3 regions of the Methylobacterium sp. E-046 genome follow, and region 3 is predicted to be linked to each of the others. Evidence: riboswitches for the same ligand, from Rfam matches in the RefSeq annotation. Region 3 holds a riboswitch; each other region holds the start of a gene.

Evidence for each region. Region 3 has a riboswitch for cobalamin ahead of MKK82_RS19535 (TonB-dependent receptor). Riboswitches for the same ligand answer to the same signal wherever they lie in the genome.
Region 1: another riboswitch for cobalamin. It lies ahead of MKK82_RS07605 (CbtB-domain containing protein); the one in region 3 lies ahead of MKK82_RS19535 (TonB-dependent receptor).
Region 2: another riboswitch for cobalamin. It lies ahead of MKK82_RS17250 (TonB-dependent receptor); the one in region 3 lies ahead of MKK82_RS19535 (TonB-dependent receptor).

What each region holds. Positions count from the first base shown of each region.
Region 1 is NZ_JAKSYP010000090.1:69,382-75,441, forward strand. Features, by position in the region: gene MKK82_RS07590 (CTP synthase) at 1-200, shown strand, start outside; gene MKK82_RS07595 (DNA polymerase III subunit chi) at 268-720, shown strand; gene MKK82_RS07600 (S10 family peptidase) at 720-2,321, shown strand; cobalamin riboswitch at 2,516-2,711, shown strand; gene MKK82_RS07605 (CbtB-domain containing protein) at 2,747-2,929, shown strand; gene MKK82_RS07610 (CbtA family protein) at 2,946-3,701, shown strand; gene MKK82_RS07615 (DUF1636 family protein) at 3,694-4,095, shown strand; gene cobW (cobalamin biosynthesis protein CobW) at 4,092-5,126, shown strand; gene cobN (cobaltochelatase subunit CobN) at 5,174-6,060, shown strand, end outside.
Region 2 is NZ_JAKSYP010000176.1:67,691-73,750, forward strand. Features, by position in the region: gene MKK82_RS17250 (TonB-dependent receptor) at 1-2,094, opposite strand, end outside; cobalamin riboswitch at 2,374-2,567, opposite strand; gene MKK82_RS17255 (RluA family pseudouridine synthase) at 3,160-4,590, shown strand; gene MKK82_RS17260 (alpha/beta fold hydrolase) at 4,557-5,270, opposite strand; gene MKK82_RS17265 (hypothetical protein) at 5,462-5,842, shown strand; gene MKK82_RS17270 (HAD-IA family hydrolase) at 5,886-6,060, shown strand, end outside.
Region 3 is NZ_JAKSYP010000183.1:253,434-259,493, forward strand. Features, by position in the region: gene MKK82_RS19510 (serine/threonine-protein kinase) at 1-83, shown strand, start outside; gene MKK82_RS19515 (PP2C family protein-serine/threonine phosphatase) at 7-774, shown strand; gene MKK82_RS19520 (hypothetical protein) at 790-1,983, shown strand; gene MKK82_RS19525 (DNA cytosine methyltransferase) at 1,991-3,241, shown strand; gene MKK82_RS19530 (very short patch repair endonuclease) at 3,215-3,646, opposite strand; cobalamin riboswitch at 4,001-4,194, shown strand; gene MKK82_RS19535 (TonB-dependent receptor) at 4,436-6,060, shown strand, end outside.

The sequences.
Region 1 (6,060 bases), on a different contig from region 3:
GCGAACGGCTAGAGTCGAAGGGCCTGCGCTTCTCCGGCGTCTCGCCGGACGGACTGCTGCCCGAGACGGTCGAGCATGTCGGGCATCCGTGGTTCATCGGCGTGCAATTTCACCCGGAGCTGAAGTCGCGCCCCTTCGAGCCGCACCCGCTGTTCAAGGGTTTCGTCGGCGCGGCGATCGAGCAGAGCCGCCTAGTCTGACGGGCATCAGGGCGCGGCGGCGCGCCGCTCCTCGCCCCGCGGCTCCGCACCCTATATGCACCGGGCCGTGACAGAGATCCTCTTCTACCACATGCAGCGGCAGCCCCTGGAGAAGGTGCTGCCGAATCTCGTCGAGCGCTCCCTCGAGCGCGGCTGGCAGGCCGCGATCCAGGCCGCGAGCGAGGAGCGTCTCCAGGCGCTGGACGACCACCTCTGGACCTATTCCGACGAAAGCTTCCTGCCGCACGGCACGGACCGTGAGCCGGATGCGGGGAGCCAGCCCGTGGTGCTGACCCTGCGGGACGTGAACCCGAACGCCGCCTCGATCCGCTTCCTCGTCGAGGGCGCCGACCTGCCGCCGGACGCCGGCGGATACGCGCGGATCTGCATCCTGTTCGACGGCACCGATCAGGACGCTCTCCTGCGCGCCCGCGAGCAGTGGAAGCAGGCCAAGGACGCGGGCCACGCAGTCGCCTACTGGCAGCAGGACGAGTCCGGGCGCTGGAACAAGAAGGCGTGATGGTGACCCCGACGAGATTCGCGCGCGCTGCGCTCGCCCTGTCCCTGACGGTCGCGGCCCCCTTGCCGGTCCGCGCGCAGGACGCGCCGCATGGTCAGGCGGAGGCGCGGCCGGCGCCGCGCGGTCCGGAGGGGCGGCGCCTGCCGCCCGATTCGACCACGAAGCACAGCCTGCCCCTGCCGGACGGCCGGACCCTCGCGGTCACCGCTACCGCCGGCAGCCTGCCCCTCGTCGACGAGGCCGGCAAGCTGCAGGCCGAGATCGCCTACGTGGCCTACACGGTGGCGCCGGAAGCCGGCCGCGAAAGGCCCGTGACCTTCGCGGTCAACGGCGGGCCAGGCGCGGCCTCGGCCTACCTGAACATCGGGGCGATCGGCCCGTGGCGGCTGCCCGTCGGCACGGCCAGCATCAGCCCGTCGCAGCCGGTGGCGCTCACCCCCAACGACGGCACGTGGCTGGGCTTCACCGACCTCGTCTTCATCGATCCGGTCGGGACGGGTTACAGCCGCGCGGCCGACGGCAACGGCAAGGCCTACTGGTCGATCGAGTCCGACGCGTCGACGCTCGCGGCGGTCATCGCACGCTACCTGCGCGTCAACGACCGCATGGCGAGCCCGAAATTCTTCGTCGGCGAGAGCTACGGCGGCTTCCGGGGTCCGCTGATCGCCGAGAAACTGCAGGAGGATGTCGGCGTCGGCCTGTCCGGGCTGGTGCTGCTGTCGCCGGTGCTGGATTTCGGCTGGCTGGAAACGCCCCGCGCCAATCCCTGGGGCTACGTGCTGAAGCTGCCCTCCCTCGCCGCCGGAGCGCTGGAGCGGACCGGCCAAGTGCCGACGCCGGCCCTGCTGGCGGACGCGGAGTCCTACGCGTCGGGCCCCTACTTCGCGGATCTGCTGAAAGGTCCGAGTGACGCACAGGCCGTCGCGCGGATGACCGACAGGGTCGCGCCCCTCGTCGGCCTCGACGCCGCCCTGGTGCGCGCCCAGGCGGCGCGGCTCACGACCCGCAGCGTCCAGCGCGAGGTCGACCGCGCCGACGGGAGGGTGACCAGCGCCTATGATACCGGGATCACCGGCTGGGATCCGAACCCGGATGCCGCGCAGTCGAGCTTCGAGGACCCGCAACTCACGGCGCTCCAGGCTCCGCTGACCAGCGCCATGATCGACCTCTACGCACGCACGCTGAAATGGCCCGTGCCCAACGTGCGCTACGAGCTGCTCAACTCAGCCGTGAACCGCGGCTGGAGCTGGGGCTCCGGCCGGCAAGCCCCGGAGGTGCTGTCCAACCTGAAGGGAGCCCTCGCCCTGGACGGTCGGCTGCGGGTCCTCGTGGTGCACGGCTTCACCGACCTCGTGACGCCCTACTACGCCTCGAAGCTTCTGCTGGCGCAGGTCCCCGCCTACGCGGCGGGTCGCCTGAGCCTCGCGGTCTATCCGGGCGGGCACATGTTCTACACCCGCCCCGATTCGCGGGCGGCGTTCAGGACGGATGTCGAGCGTCTCTTCTCCGAGGCCGTGAAGGCGCGCGATGTCGGGTCCTCGGAAGCGCCTTCGCAAGCCCCTTCGCAAGTCCCCTGGCAAGCCCCGGCGGAGCGGCACTAGGCCGGACCCGCCGGGAAGGGCCGTTCCGCGAGCAGGCCGTTCGACGCGCCGCCGCCTCCGCACGACAGCCGAAAGTCTCACCCGACCCGCATCCCGCGCGGCAGGATCGCGGGTCGGGCGGCGCCGCTCGGAGGATGGCGACGAGATTCGGATCCCACCGGCCGCCGATCCGTTGTGCGGGGACGCCGTAGCGTCTACAAAGGGCCCGTGACGGTGCCCCGGCGACGGGGTGAAAAGGGAATGCGGTGAGGGGCGTAAGCCTCAAATCCGCGGCTGCCCCCGCAACTGTGAGCGGCGAGTGCCTGCCAGAGAGCCACCGGAGCGATCCGGGAAGGCGGCCGGCGCGCAGAGCCGCGAGCCAGGAGACCTGCCGTCACGCCAGGATCCCGCAATGCCGCCGGTGGGGCGGCTGGAGAGACACGCTGATGACCACTTCGACCCTCGCCCCCGCCGCACTCGGCACCCGCTCGGCCGAGCGACCCGTCGCCGTGGCACTCGCGGCGTTCCTCGGCCTCGGCCTGCTGTTCATGGCGGGCTTCTCGCCGGCGATCGCGCTCCACAACGCGGCGCACGACTTCCGGCACACCCAGAACTTCCCCTGCCACTGACGCCCTGACACAAGGGATGATCATCCGGCTTCTGTCGGCGGCGCTGGCTGCCGGCTTCATCGCGGCCATCGTCGTGACGGGCCTCGAACTCACGCTGACCTTGCCGCTGATCCTCGCGGCCGAGCGCTACGAGCGGGCGGAGCCCTCGCATCAGGCAGCCAAGACGTTGCCGATCGTGCTGGCTCATTCCGGTCACGATCATTCCGATGCCGATAAGGCCGGGCCGGATCGCGCCGCCCCGGAATGGCAGCCCGGTGCCGGTCTGCCGCGGATGGCGTTCACCGCACTCGCGACCCTGGTCGGAGGGGTCGGCTACGCCCTGTTGCTCGGCGCGGTGATGCTCGCCTGCGGGCGCGAGCCGACGGCGCGGACCTGCCTCGCCTTCGCGATCGCGGGCTTCGCCAGCGTCGCTCTGGCACCGGGTCTCGGCCTGCCGCCGGAACTGCCCGGCAGCGAGGCGGCCCCCCTGGCGGCCCGCCAGGCATGGTGGGTGATGACCGCGGCGGCAACTGGAATGGGCCTCTACCTGATCGCGATCCGCCGCTCGTTCATCGCCATCCTGGGTGGCCTCATCCTGATGATCATCCCCCACATGGTCGGCGCGCCGCAGGCCCCGGCCGGGACCTCCGAGCTTCCTGCGGCTCTCGCCGCGCAGTTCGCGTCGCGATCCCTGGCGATCGGCTTCGTGCTCTGGGTGATGATCGGCCTGGGATTCGGCTGGGCGTGGCACGCTTTGGCGCGCGACGCGGCGCGGGGTGCGGCCCGTGCCTGAGACCGTCCTGTACGTCTGCACGACCTGCCGCCGCGAGGGCGACGACCCGGACGGACCCCGCGCCGGGAGCCGCCTCCTCGATGCGCTGCGGGCCCGGGCCGGCGCTGATCCGCACCTGCGGATCGAGCCCGTGGAGTGTCTGTCGGTCTGCAAGCGCCCCTGCACCGTGGCCGTGGCCTCGGCCGAGCGCTGGACCTACGTGTACGGCGACATGGACCCGGCCCTCTCGGCCGAGACCATCCTGGCCGGGGTAGCCGCCTACGCGACGACCTCGGACGGCATCGTGCCCTGGCGCAACCGGCCGGCCGAGTTCCGCAAGGGCGTGGTCGCCCGCATCCCACCCTTCCCCGAACCTCGCCCGCTTCCGGCCGGCACCCTGGAGGCCGCCGAATGACCATCGTGTCCAAGATCCCCTGCACCATCGTCACGGGCTTCCTGGGGGCCGGCAAGACGACCCTCGTGCGCCACGTCGTCGAGAACGCGAAGGGCCGTCGCCTCGCCATCCTGGTCAACGAGTTCGGCGATGTCGGCTTCGACAAGTCGTTCCTGGCCACCTGCGGCGTCGAGGGCTGCACGGAGGATTCCATCGTCGAGCTGCCGAACGGCTGCATCTGCTGCACGGTGGCGGACGACTTCGTGCCCGCCCTGGAGACGCTGCTCGCCCGCGCCGAGCCGCCGGAGCACATCCTGATCGAGACGTCCGGTCTCGCCCTGCCCAAGCCCCTCGTCCAGGCGTTCCAGTGGCCGGCGATCCGCTCGCGGGTGACCGTGGACGGGGTCGTCGCCGTGGTGGACGGCCCGGCGGTGGCCTCGGGGGCCTTCGCGGAGGATCCGGAGGCCCTGGCCGCCCAGCGAGCGGCCGATCAGTCGGTGGATCACGACAATCCGCTGGAGGAGGTGTTCGAGGACCAGCTCCTCTGCGCCGATCTGGTGGTGCTCAACAAGGCCGACCTGATCGATGCCGCGACCCGCGCCCGGGTCCGAGCCGAGGTGGAGAAGCAGCTGCCGCGCGCCGTGAAGGTGGTGGAGACCGAGAACGGCGTCATCGACCCGCGCGTGCTGCTGGGCCTCGGCGCGGCGGCCGAGGACGATCTCGACGCCCGCCCCTCGCATCACGGCGCGGACGAGGACCACGACCACGACGACTTCGAGACCGTGGCGTTGCCGGTCCGGCCGGCGGTCACCGCCGGCGACCTCGCGGCCCGGGTCGAGAAGGCGGCCGAGACGGACGGCGTGCTGCGCATCAAGGGTTTCGCCGAGGTCGAGGGCAAGGCGATGCGCCTGGTGGTGCAGGGTGTCGGACGCCGGGTCGCCCACCATTTCGACCGGCCCTGGCGGCCGGGCGAGCCCCGCGACGGAACGCTCGTGGTGATCGGCCTGAAGGGCTTCGACCGGGACGCGGTCGCCGCGGCGCTCGCGGGATGACGTCCGGCGCGCGCGCCCGTTCGAACTCACCCTGAGAGGCCGCCGCGATGCATCTCGTGCGCATCGACTCGGTCTCCCTCGACGAGGGCGAGGCCGCCGTGGATCTCGGGCAGGAGCCCGGCGATCTCGTGGTGCTGTCCTTCACCGACAGCGACCTGTCGGGGCTGGCGCAGGCCCATGCGGCCGAACCCGAGCTGCCGAGCCTGCGCCTCGCCAAGATGGCGAAGCTTCGGCATCCGCTCTCGGTCGACCTCTACGTCGAGCGCGTGGTGGCGCGCGCGAAGCTCGTGGTGATCCGCTGCCTCGGCGGTCTGGATTACTGGCGCTACGGGGTCGAGCGCTGCGCCGAGATAGCCCGGAAGGAGGGTGTCGTGCTGGCCGTGCTGCCGGGCGACGACCGGCCCGATCCGCGGCTCGCCACCTTCTCGACCGATCCCGATCTCGCCGAGGACCTCGACCTGTATTTCCGGGCGGGAGGCTTCGATAACATCCGGCGGATGCTGCGGCGTCTGGCCGCCCGGATCGGCTCCGGCCACGCGGTCGAGCCGCCGCGGCCGCTGCCGCGCGGCTTTCCCTGGTGCCCGGGCTGCGGCGTGCTGCCCCTGGATGCGGCGGTCGCGGCCGCGGCATCGGGGGTCCCGCTCGCCGGATCGGCGGCACCGCTGGCCCTGCTGGTGGTCTATCGTTCCGCCGTCCTCGGGGGCGACACGGCGCCCTTCGTGGCCCTCACCGCCGCCCTGCGCGCCCGCGGGATCGGCGTTTTGCCGATGGCTGTGTCGAGCCTGAAGGAGCCGGAAGCCGCCGCCGCGGTGGCCGCGGCCGTGCGGACGCGCGGGCCGGATCTCGTGATCGCCGCCACCGCGTTCTCGGCCCGTGAGGACGGAATCGACTTCGTTCTCGACGGCGCCGACTGCCCGGTTCTCCAGGCCTTCAC
Region 2 (6,060 bases), on a different contig from region 3:
CGCGTAGACCTTGTCGAACAGGTTGTAGACCCGCAGGGACAGGCGCGACTCCGCCGTGACCTGATGGTCGAGAACCGCATTGATGAGGTTGTAGGCCGGGCGCCGCGCCGTGTTGCCGAAGTCGCTGTAGACCTGTCCCACGTTCTGGAGCCCGATCCGCGCAGTCCAGTCGCGGTGGATGTCCCAGGTCAACCAGAGATTGGCCACGCGCTCGGGCACGTCGATGGGCTGGTTGCCGACATAGGAGACGGTGGTGCCGTTCACGCTCTGGTCGAACCGGTCGTACTGCGCGTGCAGCAGCGCGAGGTTGCCGTCCAGCCGCCAGCCCGGAGCAAAGCGCCAGCCCAAGGCCAGCTCGAATCCCTGCGAGGACTGGCTCCCCACCTGCGTGGACAGCGTCGGCTGGCCGGGGATTGCCGAGATCAGGTTGTCCTTGACGATCCGGTAGCCCGCGATGGTCCATTCCACGGCACCGTCGAAGGCAAGACCCTTGGCGCCGATCTCGACCTGATCGCCTGTGGCGAGCTTGAAGCCCGCCAGCGACTGGTTCAGCGTGATCAGGCTGTTCACCGGGTCGGTGGCGAAGCTGTACTGGGCGTAGAGCGCGCTGTCCGGCGTCGGGTTGTAGACGAGGCCGAAGCGGTAGCCCAGCGCCCGGTAGGTCTTCTCGAATCGCGATCTCGTCTGCAGGTCCTCCCGATTCAGCGTCGGCACGTCGAGGCGCACGCCGGTGAGGAACGAGAGCTTGTCCGACAGGATCAGACGGTCCTCCGCGAAGACCGAGGCCTGGCTCGTCTGCGTTGCGTAGGCAGGCCGCGCCCGGCCGTTCTGCGGGAAGACGCCCGGATCGTAGCCTACGAGGGGCACGCTGGTGGTCTGGTCAAAGTAGAAGTTGTTGGTGTGCCGGAAGTCGATGTGGTTCACGTCGAACCCGGCCACGAACTGGTTGGGCAGGCCGAACAGGCTGCCCCGGAACGTCGCGTCGAGCCGATCCCCGACCTGCTCCTGGCTGTGGTAGATCTCCAGGTAGTCGCCCCGGTTCACGAGTCCGGTGCCGCGGTTGTAGCTGTACTGCTCGACGTCGAGCCAGTGGCGCCGGCTGGTGAGCCGGTAGGCGGTGTTGCGGATCGTCATGTCGGCCGAGGGGGACCATTCGGTCTTGATCTGGGTCCAGTTGTCGGCCCAGGTGATCTTCGCGTCGCGGACGTTGTAGTTGTTGAACCGGATCAGATCCGGGATCCGTCCCTCGACCAGCGGCGTGCCCCAGTAGCGGGCGGGCTCCTGGTAGCCGAGATCGTGGCTCAGGGTGATGGCGAGGTTCGGGCTCGGCTGGAACAGGAGGGCGGCCGAGACCGCGAGGTTGCGAAAATCGCCCTCCGGCCGGATCCAACCGTCGGCGCGGTTGCCGCTGACGTTGAGGCGATACGCGAAGGTGTCGCCGAACTCGGCTTGCCCGATCGGACTGCCGGAATCGAGGGCGAGGCGCGCGACGCCGTCGGTGCCCACCACCGCGCGGGCGGTGTTGATCGGAACGAAGACCGGCTTCTTCGGGACCACGTTGATGACGCCGCCGATGGCGCCGTCGCCGTAGAGCACCGAGGACGGCCCGCGCAGCACCTCGATTCGCTCGACGTTCCACGTGTCGAACGGGAAGGTCACGGTGTTGGCGCCGACGTAGAAGCGCGTGCCGTCGTAGAGCTGCTGGATCGAGTTCGGGCCAGCGAAGCCGCGGGACGTGAACGCGCCGTTGCCGTTGCCGGGCGCCGCGATGGTGGTGATGCCGGTGGCGTCCTGGGTCACAGCGTCGGCGATCGTGTCCTGGCCGCGCAGCCGCGCGGTCTCGCCGGACACGATATCGAGGCTGGCCGGGGTCTCCAGCGGCGTCAGGCCGACACGGCTCGCAGTCCGGTCGGGCGTGCGCAGGTTGAGGCCGTTCGGCGGAAGGCGGCTCGGATCGCCGCCTGCACCCGCGACGGACAGTTCATCCAAGGTGACGGTCTCCTGAGCGGCGGTCGGACTGGCGAGGAGCGCGAGGAGAAAGCCGCAGAGCGGCGCCGTCCCGGTGAGTCTGGGGCGATGGGGCGATGAAGGCATGAGGGAAGCGGTCCGTGCGCGGCGCGCGCCGGCCCCCAAGTCTAAAAGCAGTGTAATAACATTGCAATTCAACGTCCACTCGGTGACGGCGCCGAAACGCGTGCGCGGCGGCCCGATGTCGGATTCGGGGAGTTCGAGAGGACGGAGACGGACATCGGGAACGGTGTCGCGGGCGCGCTTGCTGTGGCACGTCACCGCGAACGAGGCCTCGGCGACCGCCTCCCCTCGGGATTGACGGTGCCTCGACACCCGCCAGGACACCCCGCCCGGCGCGTTTCGCGTGTGACCACGGCTGACGGCAGGTCTCCTGGCTCGCGGGTCGCCGCCCTCGCACCGTCTTCCCGGGGTGACCCAGTGACGTGGTGGTGAAGGGCTCGCCGCTTACAGTTGCGGGGGCAGCCGCGGCTTCGGGGCGAACCCCTCACCGCGTTCCCTTTTGATCCCCAAGGGGAACCGTCGGCCGACAGCTTGGCCGTAGCGCGCCTGGGCGTCAACCGCGTGTCCGAAGGTTGCCGTGAATCGACGCGGGCGGTGCTCCGTTGCGGCTCCGGCGGGGACGCGGTGATCGGTTCGAAATATGGGTTGGAGCCCCTCTTGCGGGGATCCGCTTGGAGGCCCGAGCCTGCCCCGGCGCTACAATAGCTTGTCGGTGGCCGAGATCCGTGCCGATGACGGACAGCCCAAGGTTTTCCGGCTCCTCGGGAGCAGCGTCGCGTTCGCCGTAAGCGCCCGGAACGGCCTGATCCACGCGTTTTCAGGGGAACTCGGCATCAGGGTCTCGGTCTTCGGCGGCCCGCGCGTGGGGCGAATGACGTCGCGTACGAGGGGCTGGTCGGGCACGAGGTCCTCTTCCTGTTCCCGGTCGCCCTGCCGGCCGGTCGGCTCGACGGACAGGATCGCTTCGTTGGGACTCTGAGCCCTGATGGGCCCGCGTGGAGGGCCGCCTTTGCCGCTGCGCGCGGGCGATGCTACAGCCGGTCGATCCCATCGGTCCGGACGTCCGCGACGCCGCGGCCCATGCGCGCGGACGCCCCGTCCGCAGCGGAGACGGGTGCCGGCGGAAACATGACGACACGACCTCCCAAAAGCGGCGGGCCGAGGGGGCGCAAGCCTCAGGCCGGCAAATCCAACGCAGGTCCGTTCAAGGCCGGCAAGTTCGGCGCCGGCAACGGCTACGCCGACGGCCGCGCCCGCACGGGCCCCCGCACCAGCGCCCGGGATGCCGCCGAGCGCGCCGCCCGCAACCGCGGCGACGATGCCGGGGCGCGCGACCCGTGGGGGGCCGGCCAGGCACCGGCGGCCGCTGCACCGGCGCGGCCCCCGAAGGCGCGCACCGCGCCGGCGTCGACACGCCGGGACGCGCCTCCGCCCCGCCGTACGGCCGCGCCCGCACCAGGCCGGCCCCCGGCCAAGCGCGCGGAGGCCTCGGCCCCCGCGCCGGCGCCCGCAGCCGCCCCGACACGCCGCGAGCAGCGCGCCGCCGCCTCCGCGACCCTCGCGTCCGGGGTACAGACTTTGACGGTGGAGCCGGACGAGGCCGGGATGCGGATCGACCGCTTCCTCACGGCCCGCTTCCCGCTCCTGCCCTTCACCCGCGTGCAAACCATCGTGCGCAAGGGTGAGTTGCGGGTCGACGGCAAGCGCGCCAAGCCGAACGACCGGCTGGAGCCGGGCATGAGCGTGCGCGTGCCGCCGCTGCGCCTTGAGCAGCCCACCGAGCGCCCGCGCAGCGCCGCCCGCGAGCAGGACGACGCGGAGTTCATCCGCTCGCTGATCCTCTACGAGGACGCGGACATGATGATCCTCAACAAGCCCTTCGGACTCGCGGTCCAGGGCGGGTCGGGGACGGTCCGGCACGTGGACGGCCTGCTCGCCGCGCTCACCAGCCCGGACGGCCAGAAGCCCCGCCTCGTTCACCGGCTGGACAAGGATACCGCCGGCTGCCTGATCGTCGCCAAGACCCGGCTCGCCGCGGCGACGCTGGCCAAGAGCTTCCGGTCCCGGGCGGCGCGGAAGATCTACTGGGCGCTGACCGCCGGCGTGCCGCGGGTGCGTCAGGGCCGCGTCTCCACCTACCTCGCCAAGGAGGAGCCCACCGACGCCGACGCGCGGATGCGCGTCGCCAAGCACGGCGACGAGGGTGCCAGCCACGCGCTGACCTACTACGCGATGGTCGACCAGGCCGCCCAGAAGCTGTCCTGGCTATCCTTCAAGCCGGTGACCGGCCGCACGCACCAGCTGCGCGCCCATGCGGCCCATATCGGCCACCCGATCGTCGGCGATCCCAAATATTTCTCCGTCGAGAACTGGGAGCTGCCGGGGGGTATCCAGAACCGGCTCCACCTGCTCGCCCGGCGGATCGTCATCCCGCACCCACGCACCGGCAAGCCCGTGGACGTGAGCGCGCCGCTGCCGCCCCACATGGCCCAGAGCTGGAACCTCCTCGGCTTCGATGCCGGCCGCTATGACCCGATCGTCGAGGCGCCGGAGGCCTGATCCAGGAGCCACGGCACGATTGCGTCGGCCAGGGCCTCGGGCGCCTCCAGGGGCAGCATGTGGCCCGATCCGTCGATCACCGTGATCGTGGCGCCCGAAATGCCGTCGCGAAGCTCCCGTCCCTCGTCGAGGCCGCGCAGGGCGTCCTGCGCCGCCACCACCACCAGGGTCGGGCATCGGATCGTGCCGAGCCGGTCGAGGTCGGCCATGCGGGCTTGCCCGGCCTGGCGCAGGAACACCGGACCGCCCAGCCGGTCGCCCATTCGGCGGATGCGCGCGAGGAGAGTCGCGTCCCCGGCCCGCTCCGGATGTACGGATTGAAGGATCGCGTTCCGGCTCAGTCCGGCGAAGCCCTGCTCGCGGACTTGTGCAACGGCGAACGCCTTCCGTGTCGCCTGCGCGCGCGTGTCGGCCCGCGCCGAGGTGGCGATCAGGACGAGGGCCTGGACCCGCTCGGGTGCGCGGTAGGCGACGGCCCGGGCCACGTAGCCGCCCATCGAGAAGCCTACCAGAGCGAACCGGTCCGGCGCTGCGGCGGCGACCCGCAGCGCCATGTCGTGGATGGTCGCGTCCTGCGTGACGTCGCCGTGCATCACCGGGCCGATCCCGGACAGACGGGGCATCAGGTCGGTCCACAGGTCGGGATCGGTCATGAAGCCGGGGAGCAGCACGAGGTTCATGACCGGTTCCGTACTCCGCGTGCCGGCTTCGGCGCCGCCGGTCGCCGCGCATGATACGAGCCTGGATGCGGCCCGACATCCCAGGGTCTCGCGTCCGGCATGCCTTGGCAACCGGTCGCGCCGCCTCATATGCTGCCCCGCACCCCGACACTCCCCGGGATGCGATTCCAAGCGGTTCGAGATCCTGACGCATGAAGCTCGCGATGCTGGCCTGCCTCGCCGCCCTGTGCCTCACCGGGCCGATCGCGCATGCCGCGCCGGGCGAGGCGCCCAAATCCACGGCACCGGTCCATCCGGCGGCGCCGACCGAGGCGGCGAAGTCGCAACCGTCCGCCGCGCCGGGGGACGCGGCATCGCCCGCGCAGACCGCGCCGCGGCCGGCCTCAAGCGGCCGGGCCGAGCGCCGGCGGCGGTCCTACGCGGCCTGCAACCGCGCGTCGCACCAGCGGGGCCTGCGCGGCGGCAAGCGGCGGCGCTTCCTGATCCGCTGCCGTCTCGGCTACGAGCGCACCCGCGGCCAGGCCGGTCAGCCCGCCGCCGGCCCGCTGCCGCAGACGGGCCGGAAGCCGTGATGCGGGCCGGCGCGCCCGCGCGGCCCCCGGCCCGCCACCGGCCATGAGGCTCATCGTCTTCGACGTCGACGGGACCCTCGTCGACAGCCAGCACTTGATCGTGGCGGCCCAGGGGATCGCCTTCGCGGAGAACGGCCTGCGGGCTCCGGAGCGGCGGGAGGCGCTGTCCGTGGTCGGCCTGTCGCTGCCGCAGGCCTTCCGCCGCCTCGTGGGCGAGG
Region 3 (6,060 bases):
TTGCACATGTTTGTCGGTCAATCAGCGCTACACCCGCCGACCTTCACGAAATCCTTAGAGGCAAACTATCTTCCGATGCCTAGGTTTGCATCATTCACAGAGGTTGGGCCCCGTCAATCGAACGAGGATCGCCTGCTGCTGCCCATCGAGAGAGATGGAAGGGTCCTATTGGCCATAGCAGATGGAGTGGGGGGCGCAGCGGGAGGCGAGCTGGCGGCAGAGATCGCGATAGGAACCCTCTCGGAACTGTTCAGCGGCGATGCAGAGCTACCCACCCTCTTCGCAGAGGCCGTGAAAAGGATGCAGGCAGCATCGAGCCAGGATGGCCGATACGCCAAGATGGCTACGACGCTTTCTGCAGCAACGTTGAAGGGCGACGAGCTATCGGTCTGTCATGTTGGCGATACCAGAGTTTACCATCTGAGAGACGGTGGACTAGCAACACTGTCCCAAGATCAAACTGAATTAGCCGAGCTGGTACGCAAAGGTATATTATCGCGAAGGCAGGCTGAAAAGTATTCTCGGAAGAACGTATTACTTTATGCGCTGTCACCACAGAATGAGTACGAGATCTACAGCTCTTCCGCGACAGTAAGAGAGCGAGATCGTGTCCTTCTCGTATCGGATGGCGTTTACACTCGTGTACACAAAATGCAGATAGCTGAACTATCAAAGAACGAGACGGATCTCGACGGATTTCTGTCTAAGCTAAGAGAGATGGCCATCGCGTCCGGGCCGCGCGACAATTTTACTGCATTAGCCTATGAAATCTAGCGATTTGCGTCGGGTATGATCCTCGGCCTTCGTCAATACCGGGTCCAACCCGCGGACCGCGAGCCGCTCGTCAGGTTCATGGTCGACGGCTTGCGAGACGCTGGCTGCCGCATCATCTTCGCGTCGCCTCCAGATAGGGCACCCTTCGTCATCACGTTCGAGACGCCCGCTGGCGAGCGCATGGGTGTCGTGGCCTACGCCTTCCTCTCCACCAGGACCCCCACCAAGGGCCGGCCGCCTGACGAGCGCAGCTTTCAGATCAAGTATGGGGCGAGGGAGCTAGATGCGCATGGGCTGCCGGTCCTGCATGAGCTTTGGCAGGATCCGCTTGGCCTCTTCACGACCCTCCTGGTCGGCATCGATCCGGAGCGAGGCTACTTCGTCTCGCTTGATCCAGAGATGCACAACCCGACGAAATTCTTCATTCGCGTCGAGTTCAAGGACCATCATGCCGAGGCCATCCAGCACGCAGGCTGGCACGCCTGGGAGCGAGCGCATCACGGGCCGCTCGCAGAGCCGACCGAGGTGCTGATCGGCGGCGTTCGCGAGCGCATGCTCAATCTCGTTCGCTTCGAGCGCAGCGCCCACGGCTTGGCGCAAGGCGACCGTGAGTTGCTCGCGGAGCGTCACGAGCTGTTCTCGGAGGCCCCGTTGCCGGGCGAGCCGCCGGCAGCGGCCGAGATGGCTGCGCTGCACCCGCTTGCTGCGGAGTTCGAGCTGGCGCCCGATCAGATCCTAGAGCTGATCGCGGGCGCTCGCCGGCTCAAGATGGCAGTGCGCGGCTGGGTCGCGGAAGAGAAGCTACGCGACAGGCTAGCCGCCACCGTGGGTGTCACCGATTGCGAGCGGTTGGACGAGGAGGGAGGGCCTGATCTCAGGCTGCGCTGGCAGGGCGGCCCGCCTCTCACGATCGAGTGCAAGAACGTCCTTCGCAAGCGGAACGCTGCGGGCCTTGCGCGCATCGACTTCCAGCGAACGCGGGCCTCCAAGGCCGACCCCTGTTCGCGCTACTACACCCCAGGCGACTTCGACGTGGTGGCGGGCTGCCTCCACGCCGTGGAGGAGCGATGGGTCTTCCGTTACGTCCTGCCTCGACAACTCCCCGGGCACGCGAGATGCCCAGGACGGATTGGTAGCAATGTTGTGGTAGATACGCTGTGGAGCGATGATCCCGGCCCCGTGTTCGAGGCCGCCTACGGCAGAGTATGAGTGGCCGATGAGGACGCCTGTCGCGATCAGCCTGTTCAGCGGTGCCGGCGGCCTGGACCACGGGTTCGAGGCGGCCGGGTTCCGGATCGCGGCTGCGCTCGAAGTCGACCCCTGCTGCGCCGAGACCCTACGTGCGAGCCGGCCGTGGCCGGTGATCGAGCGGGACATCGCGGAGGTGCCTACAAGCGAGCTTCTTCGCGTCGCGGGCATCAAGATCGGACAGGCCGACGCCCTGATTGGGGGGCCGCCGTGCCAGCCGTTCAGCAAGGCCGGCTTCTGGGCGACTGGACAGGCGCGGCGTCTCGATGATCCGCGTGCTTCGACGCTTGGGCAGTATTTGCGGGTGCTCGCTGAGGCTCAGCCTCGCACCTTCCTCCTGGAGAACGTGGAAGGTCTCGGCTTCCGAGGCAAGGACGAGGGGCTGAAACTCATCACCGAGGCGCTGGCCTCTATCAATGCCGCCACCGGCTCCCGCTACTCGGCGTCCATGGCCGTGCTCAACGCCGCCGATTACGGCGTCCCGCAGCTAAGGCGGCGGCTCTTCATCGTGGGGGCTCGCAATGGCAGCAAGCTGCACTTCCCAGCGCCTACGCATGCCGATCCGACATCCCTCGATTGGGCCACCAATGGTCAACGGTGGCGAACGACATGGGACGCGCTCCACGACCTGCCTAACGACGACGATCCGGCATTGCAGATGAGGGGCAAATGGGCGGCTCTGATGCCCTCCATCCCTGAAGGTCAGAACTATCTCTGGCACACCGCGCGGGGAGGGGGCGAGCCGCTATTCGGGTGGAGGCGCCGGTACTGGTCCTTCCTTCTCAAGCTTGCCAAGGATCAGCCGTCCTGGACGCTCGCGGCGCAGCCCGGACCGGCGACCGGGCCTTTTCACTGGTCCGGCCGCAGGCTCTCGGCCCGCGAGATGGCTCGCCTTCAGACCTTCCCAGACGATGTGCTGATCACCGGCTCGCTCGCAGACGCCCAGCGACAGCTAGGCAACGCGGTGCCATCGCTACTGGCGGAGACTATTGCCCGGGCGATGCGCGAGCAGCTTCTGCGTCTTGCCGTGGAGACCGAAGAGCCAAGGCTGTCGGTGCGGGCGGCATCCGTGCCCACGCCTCCTCCGGCACGTGTCGCGAAGGTCCCGAAGGCCTATCATGCCCTGCGCGGCCAGCATGAAGCGCATCCGGGCACCGGCTTGGGCTACGGGGTGGCAGCTCGACTGCGAAGCTCAGGCAAGCTGATCGCAGCCGAATAGGAACGAGCTGAGCCGGGCGCGCGTGCTCTCGGGGTCTCGCAGCTCGCACTCCCACAGCACTAAAACGCGCCAGCCAAGAGCTTCGAGAGCCGAAATGGCATGCGCGTCTCGCTCGACATTTCGCGCAAGCTTGGGATGCCAGTAGGCCGATCGGGATCGAGGCAGGTTGGCATGTCGGCATCCCTGGTGCTGGTGCCAGAAGCAGCCATGCACCTGGATGGCCGCCCGATGGCGCGGCAGCACGATGTCCGGCGTGCCCGGAAGGTCCCGCCGATGCAGCCGGAAGCGGTACCCCATGCTGTGCAGGAGGCGGCGGACGATCAACTCGGGCTTGGTGTCCCGGCCCTTGTTGGCACGCATCACTTTTCGGGCGGCATCGGACGCGCCCTCGAATGTCTGGCTCAAGGCTGTGTCTCCCGGAGAAAGCCGGTCACTTCGACTATGTAGCCGAGGGTCTCGGTCATTCTCCTGCAACGAAGGCCCCCAGCCTGCCCGCGGTACAACGACCATCTCGTCTCCGCGGCGCGCCGTATCGATCAGCTCCGCGAGGTTGGCGCCCCGATTGGAGCTGGTTCACGCTGTTCCTGAAGGCAGATAGAAGCGGCAGCGTTCCGATAGGCCTCGAGGAATAGAGCTATTAGGCGGGGACGTGACCGCTCCGATTGGGTAAGCGCTGTGGAACAGCGCAGCCGGAATGCAGCCCAGAAGGCACACCTCACAAGAAGATGTCTCGTCGCGTTGACGAGGCATGAATTAATCACCTAGCGTAGCCGTGACGGTTCCCCTCGGGGATCAAAAGGGAACGCGGTGAAGGGCTTGCCCCGATGCCGCGGCTGCCCCCGCAACTGTGAGCGGCGAGCCCTTCACCACCACGTCACTGGGTCATCCCGGGAAGACGGTGCGAGGGCGACGACCCGCGAGCCAGGAGACCTGCCGTCAGCCGTGGTCACACGCGAACCGCGCCGGGCGGGGTGTCCTGGGGGGTGTCGAGACGGCCGTGCACTCACGCGGTCGGCGAGACTTCATTCGCGGTGACGTGCCACTGCCGTCGCCCGAGGTCCCGTGCCCTTCTGTCCCACCGCCCGAACGCTCTCGACCCTGTCGGGCGTGGGCCTCGCCGCCCTTGCGTCAGCTGCCGTAGCCCAGGACCGCTCCGCGCCGAGTGCGGCGATCACTGAGACGACGCTAGAGGAGATCTCGGTCACCTCCGAGACCGCCGCAGCTGCATCCCCCCAAGTCGGTCCGGCCGCCAGCGCGGGTTACGTAGGCGGCGTGACCGGCATCGGCGGGATCAGCACACCTGTGGCCTCCGCCAGTTCCGGCGTGATCACAGGCGCTCAGCTCAACAGCCGCCCGGTGACCCGGCCTGGCGAGGTGCTGGAAGCGGTGCCGGGCCTGATCGTCACGCAGCACTCCGGTGAGGGGAAGGCCAATCAGTTCTTCCTGCGCGGCTTCAACCTCGACCACGGCACCGACTTGGCCCTGTTCCTTGACGGCATGCCGCTCAACATGCGCACCAATGCCCATGCCCAGGGCTACGCCGACATCAACTTCCTGATCCCGGAACTCGTCGGCGCAGTGGAGTTCCACAAGGGGCCGTACTTCGTGCGCGACGGCGACTTCGCCTCGGCGGGCTCGGTGCGGATCGACTACCTCGACACGACCGCCAAGAACCTCGCCCTGACCTCGATCGGCTCGTTCGGCTACAAGCGGGCCCTGTCGATCACGACCGTGCCGCTCGGGGAAGGCAACCTCCTCCTGGCAGGCGAAGCCCAGGTCTACGATGGGCCCTGGGTGGTTCCGGACGCCCTGCGCAAGATCAACGGGGTCGCGCGCTACAGTCAGGGCACGCCGCTGGACGGCTTCTCGGTCACCGGCATGGCCTATGCGGCCCGCTGGACGGCCACCAACCAGATCCCCGAGCGGGCAGTCACCGAGGGGCTGATCGGCCGCTACGGTACGATCAACCCGACCGACGGCGGGGACACGTCGCGGTTCTCGCTCTCAGGCAAGTTCAGCGCGACAGACGGGACCGGCGTGACGCGAGCATCGGCCTACGTGATCCGGTCACAGCTTAATCTGTTCAACGACTTCACCTACTTCCTGAACGATCCGGTCAACGGCGACCAGTTCCACCAGCTCGACCAGCGCATCCTCGGCGGCGGCGAGGCCCTGCACATCTTCCAGGGCGACCTGTTCGGGCTGCCGATGGAGAACGAGATCGGCGTCCAGACCCGCACCGATAGCATCCGGGTCGGCCTGTTCAACACCACGAACCGGCAGTACCGCTCCGGCGTGCTGGACGACCGCGTGCTCGAGACGAGCGGCGCGTTCTACTTCGACAACCGGGTGCGCTGGACCGAGTGGCTGCGCACCAGCCTCGGTTTCCGCGCCGACGGCTACTACGCCAGCGTCGCCTCTGACACGCCGGCCAACTCGGGCAAGGCGCGCGACGGCATCGTCAACCCGAAGCTCGGCCTCGTTCTCGGGCCCTGGTTCGACACCGAATTCTACGTGAACTACGGCGGCGGCTTTCACTCAAACGACGTGCGCGGTGTGACCGCCACGGTCGATCCGCAGAGCGCGCTGTTCAACACCACCCGCTCGCCCTTCCTGGTGCCGTCTACGGGCTACGAGGTGGGTATCCGCAACCGCTCGATCGCCGGACTGGAGACGAGCCTCGCCCTGTTCCGGCTTGACTTCGCTTCGGAGAACCTGTTCCAGGGGGATACCGGCACGACCGAACCGAGCCGGCCGACCCGGCGCTTCGGCGTCGAGTGGACGAACCGCTACGCGGTGACGCCCTGGCTCTCGCTGGA